One region of the Pseudoalteromonas undina genome, then DNA from elsewhere that is predicted to be linked to it. Evidence: predicted binding sites of a transcription regulator. Region 1 holds the regulator's gene; the other holds the start of a gene.
What was found. Region 1 encodes MetJ, which represses methionine synthesis genes. Its sites were predicted from a motif close to TAGACGTCTAGACGTCTA; they were not measured.
Positions count from the first base shown of each region.

Region 2: the regulator MetJ is predicted to act here: its motif matches at 2,318-2,335, upstream of PUND_RS05360 (methylenetetrahydrofolate reductase).

Region 1 covers NZ_AHCF03000002.1:190,624-195,064, forward strand. Annotated here, with positions in the region: gene PUND_RS01470 (malic enzyme-like NAD(P)-binding protein) at 269-1,510, shown strand; gene metJ (met regulon transcriptional regulator MetJ) at 1,582-1,902, opposite strand; gene metB (cystathionine gamma-synthase) at 2,101-3,348, shown strand; gene metL (bifunctional aspartate kinase/homoserine dehydrogenase II) at 3,398-4,441, shown strand, end outside.
Region 2 covers NZ_AHCF03000003.1:380,187-384,627, forward strand. Annotated here, with positions in the region: gene PUND_RS05350 (HEPN domain-containing protein) at 1-613, shown strand, start outside; gene PUND_RS05355 (GNAT family N-acetyltransferase) at 717-1,175, shown strand; gene PUND_RS05360 (methylenetetrahydrofolate reductase) at 1,318-2,274, opposite strand; gene PUND_RS05365 (M16 family metallopeptidase) at 2,514-4,441, shown strand, end outside.

The DNA of each region.
Region 1 (4,441 bases):
ATTTCACTATTTTAATTTAAGACTGAAAAGAGTATTTCATAAATATTGAATAAGGGTAAAAACGACCAGTAATTTTCATTTTTATGACGAATTTATATTTTAAAAATGTCAGGATAATCTAGGGAAGTTGCTGATAAATCACTTAAAATTAAGAGTTCTAGCATATAACAGGATAGACCTGATATTGCTTGGAATTTAAAAATAATAAAGGTATCGTAGAATAAAACTACCTCTCACTTTAACTTAAATTGCAGGATATAATCGCGTTATGTCAGATTTTCGTGAACAAGCACTACATTACCATGCCCATCCCGTTCCAGGTAAAATCAGTATTGAGCTGACCAAGCCCGCTGAGACGGTTAAAGACCTCGCGCTCGCATATAGCCCAGGTGTTGCAGAACCTGTTCGTGAAATTGCCGCTGATCCAGCAAATGCCTATAAGTATACTGGTAAAGGAAATATGGTTGCGGTTATTACTAACGGCACCGCAATTTTAGGCTTAGGTAATTTAGGCCCTCTGGCCTCAAAACCAGTAATGGAAGGCAAAGCATTATTATTTAAACGTTTTGCAGGCCTAGATTCAATTGATATAGAAGTTAAGCACCGCACAACCGAAGACTTTATCAACACGGTTGCGAATATTGCAGACACGTTTGGTGGTATCAACCTAGAAGATATTAAAGCGCCAGAATGTTTTGAGATAGAAAAAGCACTTATAGAACGTTGCAGCATTCCTGTGTTTCATGATGATCAACATGGTACGGCAATTGTAACGGCTGCGGGTATGCTAAATGCGCTAGAAGTACAAGGTAAAGCAATTGAAGATGCGATTATCGTGTGTTTAGGTGCCGGCGCTGCAGCTGTTGCCTGTATGGAGCTTTTAATTAAGTGTGGCGCACTGCGTGAACATATTTATATGTTAGACCGTAAAGGTGTTATTCATACACGTCGTGATGACTTAAATGAATATAAGCAATTATTTGCAAACAACACGGATAAACGTACTTTACAGGACGTAATTGAAGATGCCGATGTGTTTGTTGGTGTATCAGGCCCTAATTTATTAGCCGCCGATGATTTGAAGTTAATGGCTGACCGCCCAGTTGTATTTGCATGTTCAAACCCCGATCCTGAAATTGATCCGCAATTAGCACATGCTGCACGCAACGATCTTATTATGGCGACTGGCCGCTCTGATTATCCGAACCAAGTTAACAACGTACTTTGTTTTCCATTTATTTTCCGCGGCGCACTAGATGTACGCGCAAGTGAAATAAACGATGAAATGAAAATAGCTGCTGTAGAGGCAATTCGCAGTATTGCTAAAGAGCTAGTTCCGGCTGAAGTACTGACTGCTGCAGGTATCGATAAATTAGAGTTTGGTGCTAAATATATTATACCAAAACCTATGGATCCGCGCTTACTGCCTCGTATCGCCAAAGCCGTTGCTCAAGCTGCAGTTGATTCGGGTGTGGCACAAATTGATATGCCAGAAAATTACATGGCGTAATTTTAAGTGTAAATTAACGCAAAAAAACCTCAGCATTTGCTGAGGTTTTTTTATAACACAGATAAAGAAATTTAGTCTTCATTTAAAATAGGCACTTCTAGTCCCATTTCTTGCATTATTTTCTTCACCTCTTCAGGTACTTTTTCTGCGTTGTCTTTACGTAGATCATCATCATTAGGTAGCGGTTGCCCTGTAAACGCATGCAAGAACGCTTCGCATAAAAGCTCACTATTTGTTGCATGGCGTAAGTTGTTTATTTGACGACGGGTACGCTCGTCGGTTAATACTTTTAATACATTTAGCGGGATCGAAACGGTGATCTTTTTTACTTGTTCGGATTTTTTCCCGTGTTCTGCGTATGGGTGAATATATTCACCATTCCATTTAGCCATAAGATGTATCGTTGCCTCAGATTATAAATTGCTCACACAGCATCAAAGCGTGTAAATATGCGTGAAATTCTATCGGTTTAAAAAAGATAGTCAAATACTAGTTATTTAGCTATCTGGACATTTAAATGTTTTGACATCTTAAACTGCATGCGCTACCTTTTAGACGTCTAAACATCCAAAATAGTAAAGGTGACGAAAATGAGTGAAAAAAATAAGGCAACAATTGCTGTTCGTACTGGAATAGAAGCCGATAAACAGCATGGTGCGGTTGTTCCACCGCTTTATTTATCAACCACTTACTCATTTGCTGACTTTGATACCAAGCGCCAATATGATTATGGCCGCAGTGGTAATCCTAACCGTGACATTTTGGCTGAGGCGCTCACTGAACTTGAAGGCGGGGCTAAAGGTATAATTACCGCAACGGGCATGGCGGCTGTTCACTTAACAACCCAATTATTAAATAGTGAAGATACATTAGTGATCCCTCACGATTGCTATGGGGGCAGTTATCGTTTATTTACTTCACTGGAAAAACGCGGCTTATTAAAGCTAGAAGTGGTCGATTTCACTAAAAGCGAAAGCTTATCGCATATTCTTGTTATAAAGCCTAAGCTGATCTGGATTGAAACACCGAGTAATCCAATTTTACGATTAACTGATATTAAAGCGGTTACCGATATTGCTAAGCAGTGTGGTGCACTCGTTGCTGCCGATAACACATTTTTATCGCCGGCTTTGCAAAATCCGATTAAATTTGGTGCTGATATTGTGGTTCACTCCACTACTAAATATATCAATGGTCATTCAGATGTTGTTGGTGGTGCGGTTATTGCGGCTAGCGCTGAGCTTGGCGAAGAACTGGCATGGTGGGCAAATAATATTGGTATTACAGGGGCACCATTTGATAGCTATTTAACTCTCAGAGGTTTGCGCACGTTAAACGTGCGTTTGAGGCAACACCAAGAAAACGCACTCGCTATTGCACAGTATTTAGAAAACTCCCCGTTTGTTGCTCAGGTTTACTATCCAGGTCTTGAATCACATCCACAACATACGCTTGCTAAGGCGCAGCAGTTTGGCTTTGGTGCAATGGTTAGTTTTGATATCAAAGGCGATATAAACGATGCTGCAGCGTTTTTAACGCGCTTAAATGAATTTAGCTTGGCGGAATCATTAGGCGGAGTGGAAAGTTTGATTTGTCACCCCGCAACCATGACCCATGCAGGCATGGAGGCGACTGCTCGTGCAGAGGCTGGGGTGGGTGATACGCTTATTCGTATTTCGGTGGGTATTGAAGATGCAAAAGACTTACTTGCTGATTTAGACAGGGTATTTAATTTGGTTCGCCCCGGGCAAGCAGATAACGCGTTAGCTGCAAAAAATGGTGCTAGTGAGTCATTTGGTTCAGCAAAATTAAACGCGGCGCATCCGGCGTTATGGTAGTGCCTACCAATTTTGAAAATACAAAACATGAAGTCGAGTTGGTATTAACATGGTAAATCAGGTTCATAAATTTGGTGGTTCGAGTTTAAGCTCAGCGGATCGCTTTAAAAGTGTCGCAAATATTATTTTAACTCATGCTCAAGCAGGGGATTGTGTGGTGGTATCTGCTGCCGGTAAAACCACCGATACCTTGGTTAAATTGTGGCAAAGCTTCCAACAGCAAGATACCCAAGCGATTGCTGACATTATTTTATTAATAAGTAATCATCAATCTTCGCTAATTGAACAATTGCTTATAGCGGGTGCTAAGCATGAAGCACTCAATATACTTGCCACTGAGCTAAGCACGATTACCCAGCAGGCCAAGCAAGGTACCTTAGCTGAAGCGTGGCTACTAGCTCATGGCGAATTATGGTCTGCAAGGCTATTAAGCGCTTACTTAGGGCAACTTAACGTTAGTGCTTGCGCACATGACGCTAGGCAGTTATTCATATTAGACGCAGGGCAGCTACAGCATGCTAATAATCAGCAGCAGTGCTTAAAAGCCATAGATGCAAGCAAAATTAATGTCGTTACAGGGTTTATTGCGGCTAATTTACAACATGAAACCGTGACCTTAGGGCGAAATGGTAGTGATTACAGTGCTACTTTATTAGCACGATATTGCAATGCTAAAAAAGTGTCTATTTGGACTGACACTCAAGGTGTTTTTAGTACTGATCCGCGTAAGGTCGCTAATGCGATTAAGTATGCGCGGGTGTGCCGCGAACAAGCTAATTTATTGGCTAGACTAGGTAACCCTGTACTACATGCTAAAACATTATCGCCATTAAAAGGGACCGATATAGAGTTAATTGTTCGCAGTAGTTACGATCTTCAAGGCAGCCATACCGAAATAGTTAAATTAGGAATGAGTAAACAAAAGCGCTTTTTAACCACGATTAACAATGTGGATTTACTTACTGTTGATGACTTGAGTGAAGGCGAGGTAGCGCATGTTAGTCAGCTTATTCAGCATAGTTTGCATCACTTTGAACATGCGGGCGAAATTTACTTGGTAGTCCCTGCGTCGGCGACATATCAGGTGGTTAAT
Region 2 (4,441 bases), on a different contig from region 1:
AGCATGGCTTACTTTTCCAGATTGCCTGCAAGAAAGCGAGTCATTACCCGATATGATTCAAACTCCATTGATACTGGATAAGCTACCCACAAATGAAAAAGAGGTACTACTTTCTGAGTTCGATGAAGTTGTATCTATGACGCGATCGATAAACCTAAATATAATGTCTGCTAGCAAACTTGATGCAGAAACTACTCATATGGCACAGGGAATATGGAGTCATTTTGAAAAAGCTATTACGGATATCCTTTCATTTAAAAATCATCAAGCATCTATTGGGTGTTGGGAGTTACATCTAGCAATAGAAAAAACGCTAAAAGTGTATCTAAAGCAGGCCGATGGAAAGAAATACTTTGGACACAATTTGAACACGCTCGGGAATAAAGCAAGGGACTATATTCCAGAAATTGACTTATCAATGATAAAATCGTTGCCAAGTGACAAAGATGCTATCCAGCTTCGATACTCCGAATTAGTTCATAATGTTGATGAAGCTGTGGATTATTATAAAAAAGCATTGGCATTGGTTTTCTTTATAACTAGCAAACTATCCCGAAAGTATAAGTTCAATAACGCGTCTTTCTTAATAAAAATGGCACCTTGGGCAAAGTAAGGCCTAACAAGTTGCTGCACTCGGAAAAATTAATCGCAGCGCTCCTAATTTTCCGGTGAGCAAGGCGTTAGAAGCAATGCAAACTTTTGAGTACAACCATACTATGATAAACAAGCTTGATAATTCGAATAAAGAAGTTGCCAATCAAATTTTCGAGGTCTTTCAAAATTCTTATAAAGTTGAAGCTAAACTTATTGGTATTCTTAATTTTCCACCGCTATCGCGCAGTGGCAAAGATATAGAAAGTTCCAAAACCCTATTTTACGGTTTTATTGAAAATGGATGTATTGCCGCAGTCATAGAGATTACTTTAAAAGATAAGTATTTAGAGATCGACAGTTTAACTGTTGACCCAAGTTATTTTAGGAAAGGCATTGCAAGCAAATTACTTAATTACGTTCTTGGCTCATTCGAATATACAAAAGCTATTGTAGAAACGGCTGTAGCTAACGAGCCCGCAATAAGGTTGTACAAAAAGCATGGCTTTGCGGAGTTAAAACGGTGGACTCCATCTCATGGCATCGAAAAACTAGCTTTGTTCAAACCTGACAGATCAAGTTAGTACTTATTAAAATAAACGAAGCTAACTACTTGAACTGGCTTATTTTATGTCGCTTATTATTGTTGCCCGAACCTCGAACCTCGAACCTCGAACCTCGAACCTCGAACCTCGAACCTCGAACCTCGAACCCCGAACCCCGCAATTAAGCTATCAGTTTTTCCGCAAGGTTGAGTTCCATTGTTGCTTTTAATAAACGGTATAAGTTAATTGACGCGTCAATTTCTTCTTTACGGTTGGTTAAGCTTTCAATATTTAAGCCCAGCGGCACACCTAAGTGGGCACAGCTTTTTAAAATTGAGTCGAGGTTTTCGCGACAAATACGCACTGATTCGCTTAGTGTATTTTCCGAATCAAGCATGCGCCATTTAGTTGCCTCTGGCACTGAGATGCCTAGCCACTGCATAAACTCTAAGGTTTTTTCACCACCACAAGGCGTAAAGGTTAATATAATTCGATTAGGTGTCAGGCCTTGTGCTTTGCATGTGCGCGCATAACTGGTTATTAAATCTATAGTTGCTTGTGCGTTGTAAACGGCTTGAGAGATAAAAAACTGGCACCCTTGTGCTGTTTTTTCTATTAAGCGTTGGTGCTCGTTACGCTTGTTGGCATGGCGCTCAGCAATGGTTACACCACCTAAAAAGAAGTCTTCAGACTGCTCTGCCAGAGTTTTATAGGCATTCGGTAAGCTCAGCTTTATATCACCTGCTGATGATGGGCTGCCCACTAGCACCACGTTTTTTAAATCGTAGTCATTTTTAGTTTCATCTAACCACGCTTTAAACTCACTCACACCGCGCTGAGCTACACTTTTATAAGTAATTACATCAAGATCAGATAAGCCTCGTAAGAGTTGACTGTACTCGCGCGGATCAACTGTTTGCTTAAATGCAAATGGACGCGCTTGCTCTGTACGGCTGCTTTCATCTTGAATGTCATAAATAATTACGCCGTCATATTCAATTTCGTGTAAACGGCCTAATAACTTTTCGGCAATGATTTTTAATTGCGCTTTATCAGTCCCAATTTTTGGCGGTGTTGTGCCAATTAGGTAAACACCTTGGTTGGTGTCCTGTATTTTTTCTTGAAGTGATAAAGCCATAATCCCCATTCCAGCTTAATTTGTGATGATGGATTTAATATAGCAGCCATTTAGACGTCTAGATAGATTTATTTGTTGAAAGTTTCTCAACTAACGTGAATTATTTTCATAGTTAAATTAAATAACTGACACAGTTGTTTACATAATTAATAGGCTTAGGGCTCTTATATTTAATTACTTTACGGCATACTTAGTTTGGTAAATGTTTTAAAAATTGCTCAATTTAAAAAGGGATAACAATGAAATTTAAATTATTGGCAACTAGCCTAGCGGTATCGCTGGCCTTAACAGGTTGTGCTATGCAGCAAAGTCAAAACACGCAAACAGCAGCTCAACAAGAACAAGTTAATAAAGCAGATGAGCGTGTTTTTTCACAAGATTACCTAATAGAAGAGCTAGATAACGGCCTACGTGTGATGGTAGTTAAAACCGATTACCCAGATGTAGTATCGCTACAAATACCTGTATCTGTTGGCTCGCGTAATGAAGTGGAAGCGGGTAAAACTGGTTTTGCTCACTTTTTTGAACACATGATGTTTAAAGGCTCTGAAAAGTTTCCGCAAGATGTGTATTCAGATATTCTAAAAAATTCAGGGGTTGATAACCGCGCCTACACAACTAACGATTACACTAACTACCACTTAAATTTTTCAAAACAACATCTTGATAAAGTACTTGAGATTGAAGCTGATATTTTTCAAAACTTAAGCTACACCGAAGAACAATTTAGAACGGAAGCGCTAACGGTCAAAGGCGAGTACTTAAAAAATAATGCCAGTCCAATTCGTAAATTATTAAGTGCGGTACGCCAAGAAGCGTTCGAAAAACATACCTATAAACACACTACAATGGGCTTTTTTGAAGACATTGAAGCTATGCCAGATCAAATGGCCTACGGTAAAGAGTTTTTTGATAAGTTTTATAAGCCTGAATATGTATCGCTTGTGATTGTTGGTGATGTTGATCCAAAAGAGACCATGGCGATGGTTAAAAAACATTGGGGTAACTGGCAAAAAGGCGACTATGTTGCTGATATTCCTAAAGAGCCAACTCAGCAAGCGCCAAAATATGTGCATGAGCAAAACGAGGGATTACCAGGCCATTGGTTACTTGTGTCGTATAAAGGGGCCGCATGGGAGCCTCAGAAAAAAGACAGAGCCGCACTAGATTTACTGTCGCAGCTTTATTTTTCGAGCAATTCAGATATTTACCAAGAGCTGGTAGTAGAAAAGCAAATCGCGAGTCAAATGTTTACCTATAACCCTGAAACTAAAGATCCAGGGTTACTGCATGTATTTGTAAAAGTTGAAAATGCCGATGATTTAGCCACAGTGCGTGATGCTATAAACCGTACGTATGCCAAAGCGCGTACCGAGTTGGTTGATAGCCAAAAACTCAGCGATTTAAAGTCTAATCTTAAATACAGTTTTATAAATGGTTTAGATTCGTCGCAAGCAATTGCTTCTACACTTGCCAGCTATATGCATTTTGAGCGCGATCCTGAGGTAATTAATCAGCTGTATAAATCGGCAGACAATATCACTAGCGAAGATATTAGAGCCGTTGCAAATAAGTATTTTGTTGATAATGCCCGCACCACAATTACTATGTCGGCACTTGATAAAGCCCCTGGTTTTGAACAAGAAAGCGATTTAAATGCCTTGGTAGCTAAGTATCAGCAAGTACCGAGTAAGCCAATCTTTAAGGTGCTGGATAAAACTAATAGCTCGCCGTTAATCGATATTAACTTACTATTTAATACCGGTGCCGCTGCCGATCCGCAAGGTAAAAAAGGGGTTGCTGCACTCACTGCCGCAATGCTGGCGCAAGGTGGCTCAACCTCAATGAGTTACAAAGATATTAAAAAGGCAATGTACCCACTGGCGGGTAGCTTTGGTTATCAAATAGATAAAGAAATGCTGTCGTTCCAAGGGCGTATTCATAAAGATAATGCAGCTCAGTGGTATGCCTTAGTGAGTGAGCAGCTGCTAAACCCAGGCTTTAGAGAAGATGACTTTAAACGTCTGAAAAAAGAAATGATCGATGGCATTAAATCAGGTTTAAAAGCCTCTAATGATGAAGAGTTGGGTAAAGAAGTGCTCTACAGTGTGCTTTATAAAGGCCACCCTTATGAAAGCTATAACTACGGTGATTTATCAGATTTAGA